Regions from separate parts of the Ruminococcus sp. B05 genome, predicted to be linked through region 2. Evidence: predicted binding sites of a transcription regulator. Region 2 holds the regulator's gene; the other holds the start of a gene.
What was found. The regulator Rex, encoded in region 2, represses fermentation and respiration genes when NADH is low (regulators of the CRP and FNR family bind a similar motif). The targets are predictions, from matches to a motif close to ATTGTTAANNNNTTAACAAT.
Positions count from the first base shown of each region.

Region 1: a site for Rex is predicted at 5,629-5,648, ahead of gap (type I glyceraldehyde-3-phosphate dehydrogenase). Genes of this name have one in related genera too.

Region 1 is NZ_RBZR01000002.1:56,255-64,796, reverse strand. It holds gene D8Q48_RS03325 (polysaccharide biosynthesis protein) at 15-1,337, opposite strand; gene D8Q48_RS03320 (Rrf2 family transcriptional regulator) at 1,513-1,974, shown strand; gene nifS (cysteine desulfurase NifS) at 2,019-3,203, shown strand; gene nifU (Fe-S cluster assembly scaffold protein NifU) at 3,239-3,682, shown strand; gene mnmA (tRNA 2-thiouridine(34) synthase MnmA) at 3,682-4,752, shown strand; gene D8Q48_RS03300 (histidinol-phosphatase HisJ family protein) at 4,749-5,567, shown strand; gene gap (type I glyceraldehyde-3-phosphate dehydrogenase) at 5,732-6,745, shown strand; gene D8Q48_RS03290 (phosphoglycerate kinase) at 6,893-8,086, shown strand; gene tpiA (triose-phosphate isomerase) at 8,160-8,542, shown strand, end outside.
Region 2 is NZ_RBZR01000001.1:479,706-488,247, forward strand. It holds gene alr (alanine racemase) at 1-1,139, opposite strand, end outside; gene D8Q48_RS02020 (NAD(P)H-hydrate dehydratase) at 1,163-2,656, opposite strand; gene D8Q48_RS02025 (redox-sensing transcriptional repressor Rex) at 2,850-3,497, opposite strand; gene abc-f (ribosomal protection-like ABC-F family protein) at 3,724-5,673, shown strand; gene D8Q48_RS02035 (NADP-dependent isocitrate dehydrogenase) at 5,856-7,052, opposite strand; gene D8Q48_RS02040 (GntR family transcriptional regulator) at 7,107-7,775, opposite strand; gene D8Q48_RS02045 (2-isopropylmalate synthase) at 7,797-8,542, opposite strand, start outside.

The DNA of each region.
Region 1 (8,542 bases), on a different contig from region 2:
AAACCACTATGCTTTTATTGGTTTGTGGAAACCCAATGATAAATAAGAAAAATGCAAAGCAGACTGACAAGTAATTGACTGCTAAGCAGACCCCATAAATAACCTTGTATTCCAAAGAGTGGGATGATATAAAAAACACTGAGGATTCTTACAGATAAGCCTAAGGTATTAATTAAAAATGTCCATCCTGTTTTTCCCAGACCATTTATAATACTTAAAAAAGAAGCATTTACATATAAGAAAGGGCAAATCCAGGAAAGCGTTACAATAAAATTTCCGGCCAAATCACTATGAAAAAGAATATTTCCAAGTAAATGACCAAAAAGCAGAAAGCATAAACAGGAGAATAAACCAAGAGAAAAACAAAATCTGCTCACTTTTTTTATGATTCGTAGTAAAGAAGAATCTTGAGATGCCTGGATTTCAGCAACGGTAGGCATCAACATAATAGACAAAGAACTAGTGACCGCCGTAGGAAATAGAATGCATGGCAAAGCCATTCCGTTTAATACGCCATAAATTCGAAGAGATTCTGAGGCGGAATACTGAAAACGTCTTAATTGTATAGGAATGGAAATTGCTTCTATACTCTGCAATAGATTAATTAATACGCGGTTGGCAGTGAGGGGGATGGACAAGGATAATAATTCGCGTAAGTGACGGGGAAAATTTTTACATAGATTAGTGGCTGCAGTTAAATCAGAAGGAAAATGATTAAAAATTTGTGCGGCATATACAGTTGAGAATAATTCACCTATAACGAGACCGCTGACAGCTATGGAAATGGACACGGTCTGTCCTTTTTGAATTAGAAAAAAGAAAAAAATGTAAACGGATAAGATACGAGTACATTGTTCTATAAGCTGTGAAATAGCAGGAATCTTAGTTTCCTTAAGACCATAATAATATCCACAGATACAGCTGTGAATAGCACAGAAAGGGAAAGCATAGGACAAGATGATTAACATGTTTTTACAGCGAGAATCATGTAAAAGTCTATCGGCGATGAAGAGTGCATTTTTTTGAAGAAAGAGAGTACAAAAGAGGGATAGAAAGAAAGCTGCGATTAATCCGGATAATAAAACTTCCCTGGCTTCATCTGGTTTGCCAAGAGCTCGTTTACGGGCAACAGTACGAGAAAGAGCGGTTTCTATACCAGAGATGGAAAACGAAATGCAAAGTGCATATATAGGGAAAATAAGCTGATAGAGACCGATGCCTTCTTCACCAAAAATACGACTCAAAAAAATACGGTAGAAGAATCCCATGAACCTGCTTAGGAAACCAGTTAATGTTAAAACAAAAGTTCCAAGAATAATTGATTGTTTTTTTGACATAGAAAACCCGTGATTTTAAAATGCTATTTATATAAAATATTCAATTCCCTTCCTTGACAGAACAATAGAAAAATGATATTCTAGCAATGTGAAATCCTAGCAGAATAATAGGAATTAAAATGCTAGGAAATAAAACACTAGGAAATAGATGCACAAAAAGTCGGAAGGTGATAGATTGAAATTATCTACAAAAGGAAGATATGGACTGCGTGCGCTGATTGATCTGGCACAATATAGCGAGAAAGAGCCTGTTTCTATAACAAGCATTTCCAATAGACAGGGAATCTCAGAACGCTATCTGGAACAGCTTATGGCAAAGCTTAAGAAAGCAGAAATCGTAAAAAGTATACGAGGAGCCGGAGGTGGATATATATTAGGAAAAGATATGCATGAGATTTCAGTAGGAGATGTGTTAAGAGCTTTGGAAGGAAGTCTGGATCCGGTAGAATGTTCAGGGCTAAGTGCCGAAGAAGGTTGTTCGGCTTCGGAAAATTGCGTTACCAAATATGTATGGCAAAAGATTAATGACAGTATCAATCAGACGGTAGACAGTATTATGTTAGATCAACTTGTAGAAGAAAGTAAGCAGAAATGCTGTGATGCAAGTATGAAGCAGTCTGAGACATGTAAGAATTAAGATAAAAAATAAGACAAGATAATAGAACTGGCGGAGGAAATACAATGAGCAGATTAATTTATTTAGATAATGCAGCAACAACAAAAACTGCACCGGAAGTTGTAGAAGCAATGCTTCCATATTTTACAGAACATTATGGAAATCCATCTAGTATTTATGGATTTGCTGCTGCGAACAAAGAAGTGATCGCAAAGCAAAGAGAAACAATTGCAAATGCATTAGGTGCAAAAACAAATGAAATTTATTTCACAGCAGGTGGTTCGGAATCTGACAACTGGGCACTGAAAGCAACAGCGGAAGCTTACGAAAAAAAGGGAAAACATATTATCACAAGTAAAATTGAACACCATGCGATTCTGCATACATGTGAATATCTTGAAAAACATGGATATGAAGTGACATATCTTAATGTAAATGAGAATGGTATCGTGGATCTGGAAGAACTCAAAGCTGCAATCCGTCCGGATACAATATTGATTTCAGTTATGTTTGCAAATAATGAGATTGGTACAATTCAGCCAATCAAAGAGATTGGTGAGATTGCACATGAACATGGAATTCTCTTCCATACAGATGCGGTTCAGGCATTTGGGCAGGTTCCGATCAATGTAGATGAATGTCATATTGATATGCTTAGTGCGAGTGGACATAAGTTGAATGGACCAAAGGGAATCGGTTTCTTATATATTAGAACAGGTGTTAAAATACGTTCGTTTGTTCATGGCGGTGCACAGGAAAGAAAACGTCGTGCAGGTACAGAGAATGTTCCTGGAATCGTCGGAATAGGAACAGCAACAGAGCGTGCAATCAGCACAATGAAAGAACGAACTGCAAAAGAAGTAGAATTGAGAGATTATCTGATTGAAAGAATTGAAAATGAGATTCCGTATTGCCGCCTTAACGGAGACAGAAAAAAACGTTTGCCAAATAATGTGAATTTCAGTTTCCGATTTGTAGAAGGGGAATCCCTTTTGATTATGCTTGATATGAAAGGTATTTGTGCTTCAAGTGGTTCAGCATGTACATCAGGTTCATTAGATCCATCTCATGTACTTTTAGCAATCGGACTTCCACATGAAATTGCACATGGTTCTTTGAGAATGACATTGAGTGAAGAGGTGTCAAAAGAAGATTTGGATTATGTAGTAGACAATTTAAAAGCAATTGTGGAGAATTTAAGAAGTATGTCTCCATTATATGAGGATTTTGTGAAAAAACAAAATAAATAAGAGATAAGCGAAAGAAAACCAGGAGGAAATATAATATGTATTCAGAAAAAGTTATGGATCATTTTCAACATCCAAGAAATGTAGGGGAAATCGAAGACGCAAGTGGAGTAGGTACAGTAGGTAATGCAAAATGTGGAGATATCATGAGAATTTATCTTGATATTGACGAAAATCAGATCATCCGTGACGTGAAGTTTAAAACATTTGGATGCGGTGCCGCAGTTGCAACAAGCAGTATGGCAACAGAACTTGTAAAAGGTAAAAATATCCAGGAAGCAATGCAGATTACAAACAAAGCAGTTATGGAGGCTCTTGATGGACTTCCACCGGTAAAAGTACATTGCTCACTGCTTGCCGAAGAAGCTATCCATGCAGCACTTTGGGATTATGCAGAAAAAAATGGTATTAAGATTGAAGGACTTGAAAAACCAAAATCAGATATCCATGAAGGTGAAGAAGAGGAAGAAGAGGAATATTAATGAGCACAGTAGTAGTAGGAATGTCCGGAGGTGTGGATTCGTCTGTTGCAGCATATCTGTTGAAAGAACAAGGATATGATGTAGTAGGAGTGACGATGCAGATCTGGCAGGATGAAGAACAGGCTGTACAAGAAGAAAATGGCGGATGCTGTGGGTTGAGTGCAGTAGAAGATGCACGTCGTGTAGCAGCAAATTTGGGGATTCCATATTATGTAATGAATTTCAAACAGGAGTTCAAAGAAAATGTGATAGATTATTTTGTGGATGAATATCTTCATGGAAGAACTCCAAATCCATGTATTGCATGCAATCGATATGTAAAATGGGAGTCCTTGCTGACAAGAAGTCTTTCAATTGGGGCAGATTATATTGCGACAGGACATTATGCAAGAATTGATCAGCTTGAGAATGGAAGATATGCGATTCGGCGTTCTGCTACACTGGCAAAGGATCAGACTTATGCACTGTACAATTTGACACAAGAACAGCTGAAAAGAACATTGATGCCAGTCGGCCAGTATTCAAAAGATGAGATTCGCAAGATAGCAGAAAAGATAGGATTATTGGTTGCAAATAAGCCGGACAGTCAGGATATATGTTTTGTGCCGGATGGAGACTATGCTTCTTATATAGAAGAAAATGCAGCTGTAAAAATTCCGGAAGGTAATTTTGTAACATTAGATGGGAAGGTTTTAGGAAAACATAAAGGAATCATTCATTATACAGTGGGACAACGAAAAGGTCTTGGCCTGTCATTGGGATACCCTGCTTTTGTATTAGAAATTCGTCCGGAGACAAATGAAGTTGTGATTGGAACAAATGAAGATTCAATGACAACCACATTAAAGGCAAACAGGGTGAATTTTATGTCGGTTGAAGATTTGCCGGAACCAAAAAGAGTTTTTGCAAAAATCAGATATAATCATAAAGGTGCCTGGTGTACGGTAGAAAAAACAGGCGAAGATGAGATTACCTGTACATTTGAAGAACCGCAAAGAGCAGTGACCCCGGGACAGGCAGTTGTATTGTATGATGGAGAATATGTACTTGGAGGCGGAACAATCCTATGATATTAAGCGACAGTCATATGCACACCGTTTTTTCTACAGACAGTGATACGCCGGTGGAAAAAATGATAGAAGGTGCAATAGCGAAAGGATTAAGATTAATTTGCATTACAGATCATTTTGATAAAGATTTTCCTTCTGATACAGAATTTGGGAAAGATGCTTTTCAATTCGATTTGGATGAGTATATGCAGACTATGAAAAAAATACAGAAAGAATATGAAGATAAGATACATATTCGAATTGGAATAGAACTTGGACTGCAGACTCATTTGCAAGAATTCTATCAAAAATTGACACAACAGTATCCATTTGATTTTGTGATTGGTTCTGTACATCTGGTAGATGGGAAAGATCCGTACTACAGAGAGGGCTTCGCAGAATTGTCGGACCGCGAATTATATAGAAAAGGATTTGAGAATACTTTAGAAAATCTGCAACATGTAACAGCATTCGATGTGTTGGGGCATTTGGACTATGTAGTGCGTTATGGGACTTACAAGGAAAAAGAATATTCACAGACAGAGTTTTCAGATATTATTGATGAAATTCTAAAACGCGTTATTGAGCTTGGAAAAGGTATTGAGTTGAATACGGCAGGGTGGAAATATGGACTTCCGTTTTGTAATCCGCATCCGGATGTATTGAAAAGATACCGGGAGCTTGGAGGAGAAATCATAACGATCGGAGCAGACGGACACAAGCCGGAACATATTGCATATGATTTCGGAAAGGTAAATGATGTCTTAAAGGCTTGTGGTTTTAAATATTATACAGAATTTGAAGAAAGAAAACCGATTTTTAAACAACTTACATAAAAAACAAACAAAATGGATTTAGGACTTGAATTTTTGTTCTTGTTTTAGTACAATAATCTCAGTTGATGAATCTTTAACAAAGTAATTGTGCTTTGTTAAATGGATATCACCATGATAGACTGTATTACAGTTGACAATTTATATAACTTTAGGAGGAATTAATCATGGCAGTAAAAGTAGCGATTAATGGTTTTGGACGTATTGGACGTCTTGCATTCAGACAGATGTTCGGAGCAGAGGGATTTGAAATTGTAGCAATCAATGATTTAACATCTCCAAGCATGCTTGCTCACCTGTTGAAATATGATTCAACACAGGGAAGATATGCACTGGCTGACAAAGTAGAGGCAGGAGAAGACTCTATCACAGTTGACGGAAAAGAAATCAAAATTTACGCAAAAGCTAACGCAGCTGAACTTCCATGGGGAGAGATTGGTGTTGACGTTGTTCTGGAGTGTACAGGATTCTACACATCTAAAGCAAAAGCTCAGGCTCATATTGATGCAGGTGCTAAACACGTTATTATTTCTGCACCAGCAGGAAATGATCTTCCTACAATCGTTTACAATGTAAACCACGAGCAGCTTACAAAAGATGATACAATCATCTCAGCAGCTTCTTGTACAACAAACTGTTTAGCTCCAATGGCTAAAGCATTGAATGATCTTGCAGAAGTTCAGTCTGGTATCATGTGCACAATCCATGCATATACAGGAGATCAGATGACTCTTGATGGACCACAGAGAAAAGGTGACCTCAGAAGATCTCGTGCAGCAGCAGTTAATATCGTACCTAACAGCACAGGTGCAGCAAAAGCAATCGGTCTGGTTATCCCAGAACTGAACGGAAAACTGATTGGTTCTGCTCAGCGTGTTCCTACTCCAACAGGATCAACAACAATCCTTACAGCAGTAGTTAAAGGTGAAGTTACAGTTGACCAGATCAACGAAGCTATGAAAGCAGCTTCTAACGAATCATTCGGATATAACACAGATCAGATCGTATCTAGCGATATCGTAGGAATGAAATTTGGTTCTCTGTTCGATGCTACACAGACAATGGCTCTTCCAACAGGTGATGGAAATACAGAGGTTCAGGTTGTATCTTGGTATGACAACGAGAACTCTTACACAAGCCAGATGGTAAGAACAATCAAACATTTCGGAACATTACTGTAAGCCGAAATTGGGAATATGAAACGGATGTATGTCCGGGAATAGACTCACAAAGGGTCCGGTCTTATTGGGACCGGACCCTTTTTAAATTTATAAGAAGCAAATTTCTATAAATTTAAAAATGCTTTATAAAAAAGGAGAATTACAACTATGCTTAACAAAAAATCAGTAGATGATATCAACGTAAAGGGCAAAAGAGTTCTTGTAAGATGTGACTTCAACGTTCCATTGATCGATGGAAAAATTACAGATGAAAATCGTCTTGTAGCAGCTCTTCCAACAATCAAAAAATTAGTTGCAGATGGAGGAAAGATTATTCTTTGTTCTCATCTTGGAAAACCAAAGGGAGAGCCAAAACCAGAATTATCACTTGCTCCAGTAGCAGTTCGTTTATCAGAATTACTTGGACAGGAAGTAAAATTTGCTGCTGATCCAGAAGTAGTAGGACCAAACGCAAGAGCTGCAGTAGAAGCTATGAAAGATGGAGATATCATCCTTCTTGAGAACACTCGTTACAGAGCTGAAGAGACAAAGAACGGAGAGGCATTCAGCAAAGATCTTGCATCTCTGTGTGATGTATTCGTTAACGATGCATTCGGAACAGCTCATAGAGCACACTGCTCTAACGTTGGTGTAACACAGTTCGTTGATACAGCAGTTGTTGGATACTTAATGCAGAAAGAGATTGATTTCCTTGGTAATGCAGTAAACAATCCAGAGAGACCATTCGTAGCAATCCTTGGTGGTTCTAAAGTTTCAAGCAAAATCTCTGTAATCGAGAACTTACTTGATAAAGTAGATACATTGATCATCGGTGGTGGAATGTGCTTCACATTCAGCAAAGCTCAGGGTGGAAAAGTAGGAAATTCTCTTCTTGAAGAGGATTACTGCCAGTATGCATTGGATATGATCAAAAAAGCTGAAGAAAAAGGTGTAAAACTTCTTCTTCCTGTAGATGCAATCATTGCAGATGAATTCTCTAATGATGCAAATACAAAAGTAGTTCCTATGGGAGAGATTCCAGAAGGATGGATGGGACTTGATGTAGGTCCGGAGACAGCTAAGTTATATGCTGACGCTGTAAAAGATGCGAAGACAGTTGTATGGAACGGACCAATGGGATGTTTCGAGATGCCTAAATTCGCTACAGGAACAGAGACAGTTGCAAAAGCACTTGCTGATACTGATGCAGTTACAATCATTGGTGGTGGAGATTCAGCAGCAGCAGTTAACCAGCTTGGATATGGTGACAAGATGACACATATCTCAACAGGTGGTGGAGCTTCTCTGGAATTCCTTGAAGGAAAAGAATTACCAGGTGTTGCAGCAGCAAATGATCGTTAATTATCTGTTATTCAGCAAATGATTTTGAATAATAAAATTGTTTTAACAAAAAATAGATGAGGAGGCCAATAAAATGGCAAGAAAGAAAATTGTAGCAGGAAACTGGAAAATGAATAAAACTCCAAGTGAGGCAGTAGCACTTGTAGAAGAATTAAAACCATTAGTAGCAAATGAAGAAGTTGATGTTGTATTCTGTGTACCAGCAATCGACATCGTTCCTGTTGTGGAAGCAACAAAAGGAACAAACATCCAGGTTGGTGCTGAGAACATGTATTTCGAAGAGAGCGGAGCTTACACAGGAGAGATTTCTCCAGCAATGCTTGTAGATGCAGGAGTAAAATATGTTGTTCTTGGACATTCTGAGAGAAGAGATTACTTCGGAGAGACAAACGAAGATGTAAATAAAAAAGTTCTTAAAGCATTTGAGCATGGCCTTACACCAATCATGTGCTGTGG
Region 2 (8,542 bases):
ATTTTCCCATCCTGAATATAAACTCTTGGGATTCGTTTTCCAAGGCAGCATATAAATTCATAGTTAAATCTTCCACTAAGCTCTGCTAACTCGTCTATTGTTATAGTTTCTGTCCGATCTTTCCCTACCAGCACAACTTCATCCATAAATTTTGCTTCCGGGATATCAGTAACATCTACTAAAAACTGATCCATACAAACTCTTCCCAGAATACGAGCACGTTTTCCATGAATCAAAACAGCTCCTTTGTTTGAAAGAGAACGTGGATACCCATCTCCATATCCGACAGGTATTGTAGCTATTCGCATTGCTTTTGGTGCCACAAATGTGCCTCCGTAACTGATTGAAGTACCAGCTTCTACATTTTTCACAAAAGAAATATGACTGATTAATTCTAATGCCGGTTTTAATGAAATTGCATCTTTATTTACCTCATCAGATGGATACATTCCATACAAAGAGATTCCTGCTCTTGCCAGATTGTGCTTCATATTTGGAAAATCTATAATTCCAGCACTATTATCACAATCAATATATGGAATTTCCAGATTTCTCTCTTCCAGTGCTTGTTTCATCCAAACAAATTTCTCATGTTGTTGATATGTATAGCTTTTATCTTTTTCATCTGCCTTCGCAAAATGCGTGAACATTCCTTCAATTTTTATGTTTGGTAATTTACTTATCTGTTCAACAATATCTGCCGTTTCATCCGATACTGCAAAACCAATACGTCCCATTCCTGTATCGATTTTAATATGCAAATATGCCGTTTTATTTAATTTAACAGCCTGTTTTGATATTTCTATTGCCATTTCTTCTGTATATGTAGCAGGACGTACTTCGTAACGGATCATATCCTCATATTGATCTGGAAATACACACCCTAATACAAGGATTGGCTTACAAATTCCAGCCTTACGCAAGAGAGCAGCTTCATCAAGACTAGCTGTCGCATAACCCCATACATAATCTACTGATTCGAACATTCTGGCAATCGGAATCGCACCATGTCCATATCCATCTGTTTTAATAACCGCAACCAACTTTGCTCCTGTTCCGATTCGCTCCTTCATTTGTTCCATGTTATATGCAATTGCATCCAGATCAATTTTTGCATACACACGTGTATATTGTTTCATATTCTATTCCTCCATATCAAATGTTACTGTTCTACCTGCTTTAGTACATCTTTTATTCCTGAAATCAAATCTTGGGCCAGTACACTGTAAACGCCACAGCTTTTTTTTGCATAATCTCCTCCGTTTGCATGAAGATACACTCCTGACACAACACTATCATACAAATTCATATGTTGTGCTGTAAGCCCTGTGATCACTCCAGCAAGAACATCTCCCGAACCTGCTTTTGCCATCGCACTATTTCCTGCAGTATTTACAAATAAAGGATGATTCTCTTTTGCTACAAGCGTACGAGCGTCTTTCAACGCACAAACAACAGGATACCGTTTCACAAAATCAGTCAATATATTCATACGATCTGCATTTAATTTTGCGACCGAGCACTTTAAAAGTCTCGTCATTTCCTTCATGTGTGGAGTTAATGCTATCGGAAATGTACTTTTTTCAAGCAATTCCATCTTTTCAGATAAAAGATTGATTCCATCTGCATCAATAATACATGGGACTTTACAGAATTGAAATACCCCTTGTAATAATTTATCTGCTGTTTTTCCCTGACCAAGTCCACATCCGATACATACAACATCCGCCCAATTTAATAATTGTTTCAATCCCTCTTCAGAATATTCTGTATAAGTGGAGATAATTGCTTCTGGCAGCAGTTGTTGAAGAATGCTTCTGTTTTCTTTGGCAGTATATATCTGAACAAGTCCTGCTCCGCTTACATATGCTGCTTTTGCACTTAAATATGCTGCTCCGGCCATTCCCTCACTCCCGGTAATCATAAGCACTTTCCCATATGTTCCTTTATGTGAATTTGCCACACGTTTCGGCAGACATGTGCAAAGATCATCCGGTTCCAGTGTATAACATATTTCTGTATTATTTTGATAAAGTTCTGTATTGATACCGATTGATTTTACAACTACTTCTCCTGCAAAATCTTTTCCCGGATACAGAACAGTTCCTAGTTTCTCACATTGTACAGAAACCGTCAAGTCCGCTTTAAACGCTATACCTAAAATTTTTCCGTCCAAAGAACTGACTCCCGAGGGTATATCCACCGCAACTTTATATCCTTCCATTGCATTTAAACACTCTATCACAGAAGCATATTTACCGCTTATCTCCCGGCAAAGTCCAACACCAAAAATTGCGTCTACTATCACTCCATACTCTCCCGCCGGAATTTCTGTCTCTATCGATATCCCAATATTTTTACAAATACAATATTGTTGTTTACATTCATCACTCATTGACTCTGTTTTCCCAACAAATGCAATTACTACGGAATAATTCTCATCATGTAACAATCTTGCGATTGCAAATCCGTCTCCTCCATTATTTCCGGAGCCACAAACTATCAGTATCTTTTTATTCTTCTGAACTTTCGATTTTATAACCTCAGCAATTCCCAATGCAGCTCTCTCCATTAGCACCAGAGATGGAATTCCTATTTCATGAATCGTGTGTGCGTCAGCTTTTTGCATCCAATTTCCAGTAGGCAAATATCTCATTTTTACTCATCCTTTCTCAAAGCACGAAATAAAATAATTTTCTCCAAACTATGAGAAACACGCTTCGCGAGTTTCTCAAGTTATCGCGGCAGTCGCCAAGGTCTCGTGCAAGCACGGACTTTGGCTCGTTGCTCGCGTAAATACAAATAACGTGCAAAAGCATTAAACAACCCTTTTGCACGTTATGATACTTCTAATCTTCCCCGTGTTCTTCTTTGTATCGGGTAATATTATAGGACAACTTCATCAAGCTATCAGATAAATGGACACTTTCTACAATCACATCTTTCGGAAGATTCAAATCTGTATGTGCAAAATTCCAAATTGCTTTAATACCATTACGTACCAGAATATCAGATACTTCAACCGCTTTTGTTTTTGGAATTGTGAGTGCCGCAATATCAATATTCTCTTCCTGAAGAACTGTCTCTAATTCATCCATCATTCGAATTGGAATGTCTCTGATCACTTTTCCTTTCAATTCAGGATTCACATCAAAGATTCCTTTTAAAATAAATCCGTTTCTTGCAAAAGATGCATAATTTGCAAGTGCCTGTCCTAAATTACCTGCTCCAATAATTACCATATTGTGACTCTGGTCCAATCCCAGTATCTTGCCAATCTCCGTGCGAAGATACTTTACATTATAACCATATCCCTGTTGGCCAAATCCACCAAAATTATTCAAATCCTGGCGAATCTGTGATGCTGTTACATGCATTTTTTTACTTAAATCACTTGATGATATTCTTTCTACTCCGGCTTCATTGAGTTCACCAAGATATCTGTAATATCTTGGAAGTCTCCCAATAACAGCCTTTGATATTCCTCTTGACTCCACACTTATCGTCCTCCAAATATAAACTATATCTATTATAAAGTTTTATTTTAACAAAGTCAAACTTTTGACATACTTTTTTTGTAATTTATCTAAAATTTTTTTATATTTTGACGGTTTTCACACTATTTTATCTGAATTTTTTTGTAAAACCTAAATTCTTTAGTTGTATTTTATCTAAATTTCGATATAATAAATACGATATGCTTAAATATAGGAGGATGTATATATGATACTTGCATGTCATAATTTAAATAAATCTTTCGGAGAACGTATCATTGTAAAAGATGGTTCTTTCCATATTGAAGATAGAGAAAAGGTTGCTTTTGTCGGTGTGAATGGTGCCGGAAAATCAACTATTTTAAAAATGATCATTGGCGAAGAGCCAACAGATAGCGGGAATATTATTCTTACAAAAGGGAAAACAATTGGCTATCTTGCACAGCAACAAAATCTAATCAGTGGAAATAGTATTTACGAAGAATTAAAAACTGCAAAAGCTGACATTATAAGACTCGAAGAACAAATTCGTACAATTGAACACGAATTAAAAGGCTTATCCGGTGATGAATTACAGACTCGCTTGAATACTTACAACCGTTTGATGTCTGAATTTGAATCCAAAAACGGATATGCATATGAAAGTGAAATCATAGGGGTGTTAAAAGGACTTGGTTTTCAAGAAAATGAGTTTTCAAAAGAAGCCAACACGCTATCAGGTGGACAGAAAACGCGTGTTTCCTTAGGCAAACTTCTGTTAACCAAACCTGATGTCCTATTATTAGATGAACCGACCAACCATTTGGATTTAAATTCTATATCCTGGTTAGAAACATATCTGTTAAATTACCCGGGAGCTGTATTCATCGTATCACACGACCGTTTTTTCTTAAACAGAGTCGTAACTAAGGTTGTTGAAATAGATCAAGGGCATCTTCGTATGTATAATGGTAATTATAAGGATTACGCCGAAAAAAAACGTCAGTTACGCGATGCACAGATGAAAGAATATTTAAATCAACAAAGAGAAATCAAACACCAAGAGGCAGTAATTGAAAAATTAAAATCTTTTAATCGAGAAAAATCTATCAAGCGTGCTGAAAGCCGTGAAAAAATGCTTGACAAAATAGAACGTATTGACAAACCGATGGATTCCACACAGGAAATGCATTTTGAACTGAATCCATCTTGTATCAGTGGTAATGATGTTTTAACAGTTGAACATTTAACAAAAAGATTCGAGACACAAACCCTGTTTTCCGATATTTCATTTGAAATCAAACGTGGTGAGCATGTTGCAATCATCGGAGATAATGGAACCGGAAAAACAACTTTATTAAAAATTTTAAATCAGGTATTGGATGCCGATGAAGGTGCTTTTACTTTAGGTTCTAAAGTAAAGATCGGATACTATGACCAGGAGCACCACGTACTTCATGATAATAAGACCATTTTTGAAGAAATTTCTGATGACTATCCATCACTAACAAATACTCAGATTCGAAACACTTTAGCTGCTTTTCAGTTTACTGCAGATGATGTATTTAAACTCATCCGTGATTTAAGTGGTGGTGAAAAAGGTCGTGTTTCGCTTGCCAAATTAATGCTCTCCGAAGCAAACTTTTTGATTCTTGATGAGCCTACAAACCATTTGGATATCACTTCAAAGGAAATTCTTGAGCAGGCCTTAAATGATTATACCGGAACAATCTTATACGTTTCTCATGATCGTTATTTTATTAATCAGACTGCTTCACGTATTTTGGAATTGGTAAACCAGACATTTGTTAATTACATTGGAAACTATGACTATTATCTTGAGAAGAAAGAGGAATTAACTGCAAAATATGCCCCTGTTTCTCCGGAAACTTCTGCCAACTCAAAAGTTACTAATCCAAACACTTCTTCTGAATCTCAGGAGCCTTTTGGTCAAAAGTTAAGTTGGCAAGAGCAGAAAGAAGCACAGGCTCGTGAGCGAAAGCGTAAAAATGATTTAAAAAAGACAGAAGAACGTATTGCTGTTTTAGAAAAACGAAATCAGGAAATTGACGAATTGATGACACAAGAAGATATTTATTCTAATTCTGTAAAATGCCAGGAGCTTGCTGTTGAAAAATCTTCAAATGAAGAAGAATTAGAAACGCTTTATGAACAATGGGCTGATTTAGCCGAAGAATAGATATCTTTCAGTAACAAAGAATGTGCTTTGCACATTCTTGCGCCTGCGGCGGTCGCTTGCGACACCTACATTGTACGCCGCAGTGCGCATCCTTAGCGGAGCGATTTTTATATATTAGGAAAGCACTTTCCTAATATATAAAAAGACACCCTCTCACATCGGATTGGGTGTCTTTCATATATTTATAATCTTTTTGCAATTGCTTTAATAAATTCTTCACTATTGAGAACTGTTGGATTTTCTATTGTAGTAATAAGTGCAAGATCTTTTGTCATCTCTCCTGCTTCAATTGTATCAATTGTTGCCTTGTCAAGACGATCTGCAAATTCCATCAATTCTGCATTTCCATCCATCTCACCACGTTTTCTAAGTGCTCCTGTCCATGCAAAAATAGTTGCTACAGAGTTTGTAGATGTCTCTTCGCCCTTCAGATGTTTGTAGTAATGACGCTGTACTGTACCATGAGCAGCTTCATATTCATAGTATCCATCCGGAGAAACAAGTACAGATGTCATCATTGCAAGGGAACCAAATGCAGAAGAAACCATATCACTCATAACATCTCCATCATAATTCTTACATGCCCAGATATAACCGCCTTCTGATTTCATTACACGTGCAACTGCATCATCAATCAGTGTGTAGAAATACTCAATTCCAGCTTCTTTAAATTTTCCATCGTACTCAGCATCATAAATTTCCTGGAAAATATCTTTAAATGTGTGGTCATATTTCTTAGAAATTGTATCTTTTGTCGCAAACCATAAATCTTGTTTTGTATCTAATGCGTAGTTGAAACAGCTTCTTGCAAAACTTTCGATAGAGGAATTAATATTGTGCATACCCTGTACAATACCCGGTCCGTCAAACTCATGTACGAGTTCTTTTGTCTGTGTGCCGTCTTCTGTTGTATAAACCAATTCTACTTTTCCGGCAGCAGGAATTTTCATTTCAGATCCCTTATATACATCTCCATATGCGTGTCTTGCAATTGTGATTGGTTTTTTCCAATTTTTTACACAAGGTTCGATTCCTTTCACAACGATTGGTGCACGAAAAACAGTTCCATCCAAAATTGCACGAATTGTTCCATTTGGGCTCTTCCACATTTCTTTAAGATCATATTCATCCATACGAGCTGCGTTTGGAGTAATTGTAGCACATTTTACAGCAACCTTATATTTTTTTGTCGCAATTGCGGAATCAATCGTCACCTGATCATTTGTTTCATTTCTATGTTCCAGACCAAGATCATAGTATTCTGTATTCAGTTCAATAAATGGTTCCAGCAAATTCTCTTTAATCATCTTCCAGAGAATTCTTGTCATTTCATCTCCATCCATTTCAACGATAGGTGTTGCCATTTTGATTTTTGCCATTTTTTCGTCCTCCTATGTTTTCTTTTTTCAAACATTTTATTTTTTGAACCAGAGCTATTCTGTTTCGTTATATCCTTGTTTTTTTAAATTCTGAATCACATGCATAATATGTTCATTTGCCAACTGTTCCGCTAAATCTGTATCTTTATCTTTAATCGCACGCAAAATTTGTTTATGTTCTCGAATCGATTTTCTGGCACGTTCTTCAGAAATAACCGAAGATTTTCTGGCGCGCTGTACAAATTTATGAAAATCAATCATTGTACGACTTAAGATTCTACTTCCGCTTGCCTCATAAAGCACTGTATGAAATCTTCCATCTAATACCGTCACCTGCTCTGCATTACTTCTTCCTTCTTTCTTTGTATGAAATTCAGAAAGTAATACAATTTCTTCTAATTCATCCAATTGCTCTTCTGTAATATTTTCCGTTGCCCAACGTGCACACAACCCTTCCAACATAGAGCGTATTGCATAAATATCCATTACATCTTTTGTTGAAATTCCTGTCACGTATGCACCTTTATTTGGAACAATCGTAACAAGTCCTTCTAATTCTAACTGTCTTAATGCTTCACGTACCGGCGTACGACTAACCCCAAGTTCTTTGCCGATGGTATTTTCTCTTAATTCATCATGCTCCTGATATTTCCCTTTTATAATATCTTCTCGGATCTTCTGGAATACACGACTGCTTAGGGAATGATCCTGATAATCTTCCATTCTTATTTGTTGCCTCCCAAGTTACAATATAATATGTAATTTCTCACATATACTATCTATTTTGTCAACTAATTCCTCATCTGTCAAGACCGTAACTCGACCTTCTTCATATTGTTTGTCAACCCATGATTTTAATGTTGTTACAAGCATAGATGTTTTGTCGACCTGTCTCTCTTTTGGCAATTTATAATAAGCATTGATCCAATACGCAATCCCAGCTACTCCGGAAGTATTTGATACAGAAACCAATGCAGGTCTTCCCAAAAATTTATCTGTATCAAATATGTTATAAATTTCTTCGTTTTTCAACATTCCATCTGCATGGATTCCGGCTCTTGTTACATTGAAGTTCTTTCCTACAAATGGTGTTCTTGATGGGACTTTATACCCAATTTCTTTTTCATAGTAATCAGCCAATTCTGTTATCACTCTTGTATCCATACCATCTAATGTACCGCGTAATTGTGCATACTCAAATACCATTGCTTCCAATGGGGTATTTCCTGTACGTTCGCCAATTCCAAATAATGAACAGTTTACTCCGGATGCTCCATAAAGCCATGCAGTAGTTGAATTATTAACTGCTTTATAGAAATCATTATGTCCATGGAACTCAATCAGCTCACTTGGAACGCCGGCATGTACCATCAATCCATAAATAATTCCTGGAATAGATCGTGGGATTACTGCACCCGGGAAATTCACTCCGTATCCCATTGTATCGCACACACGAATCTTAACCGGAATCTGATATTCTTCCATCAGTT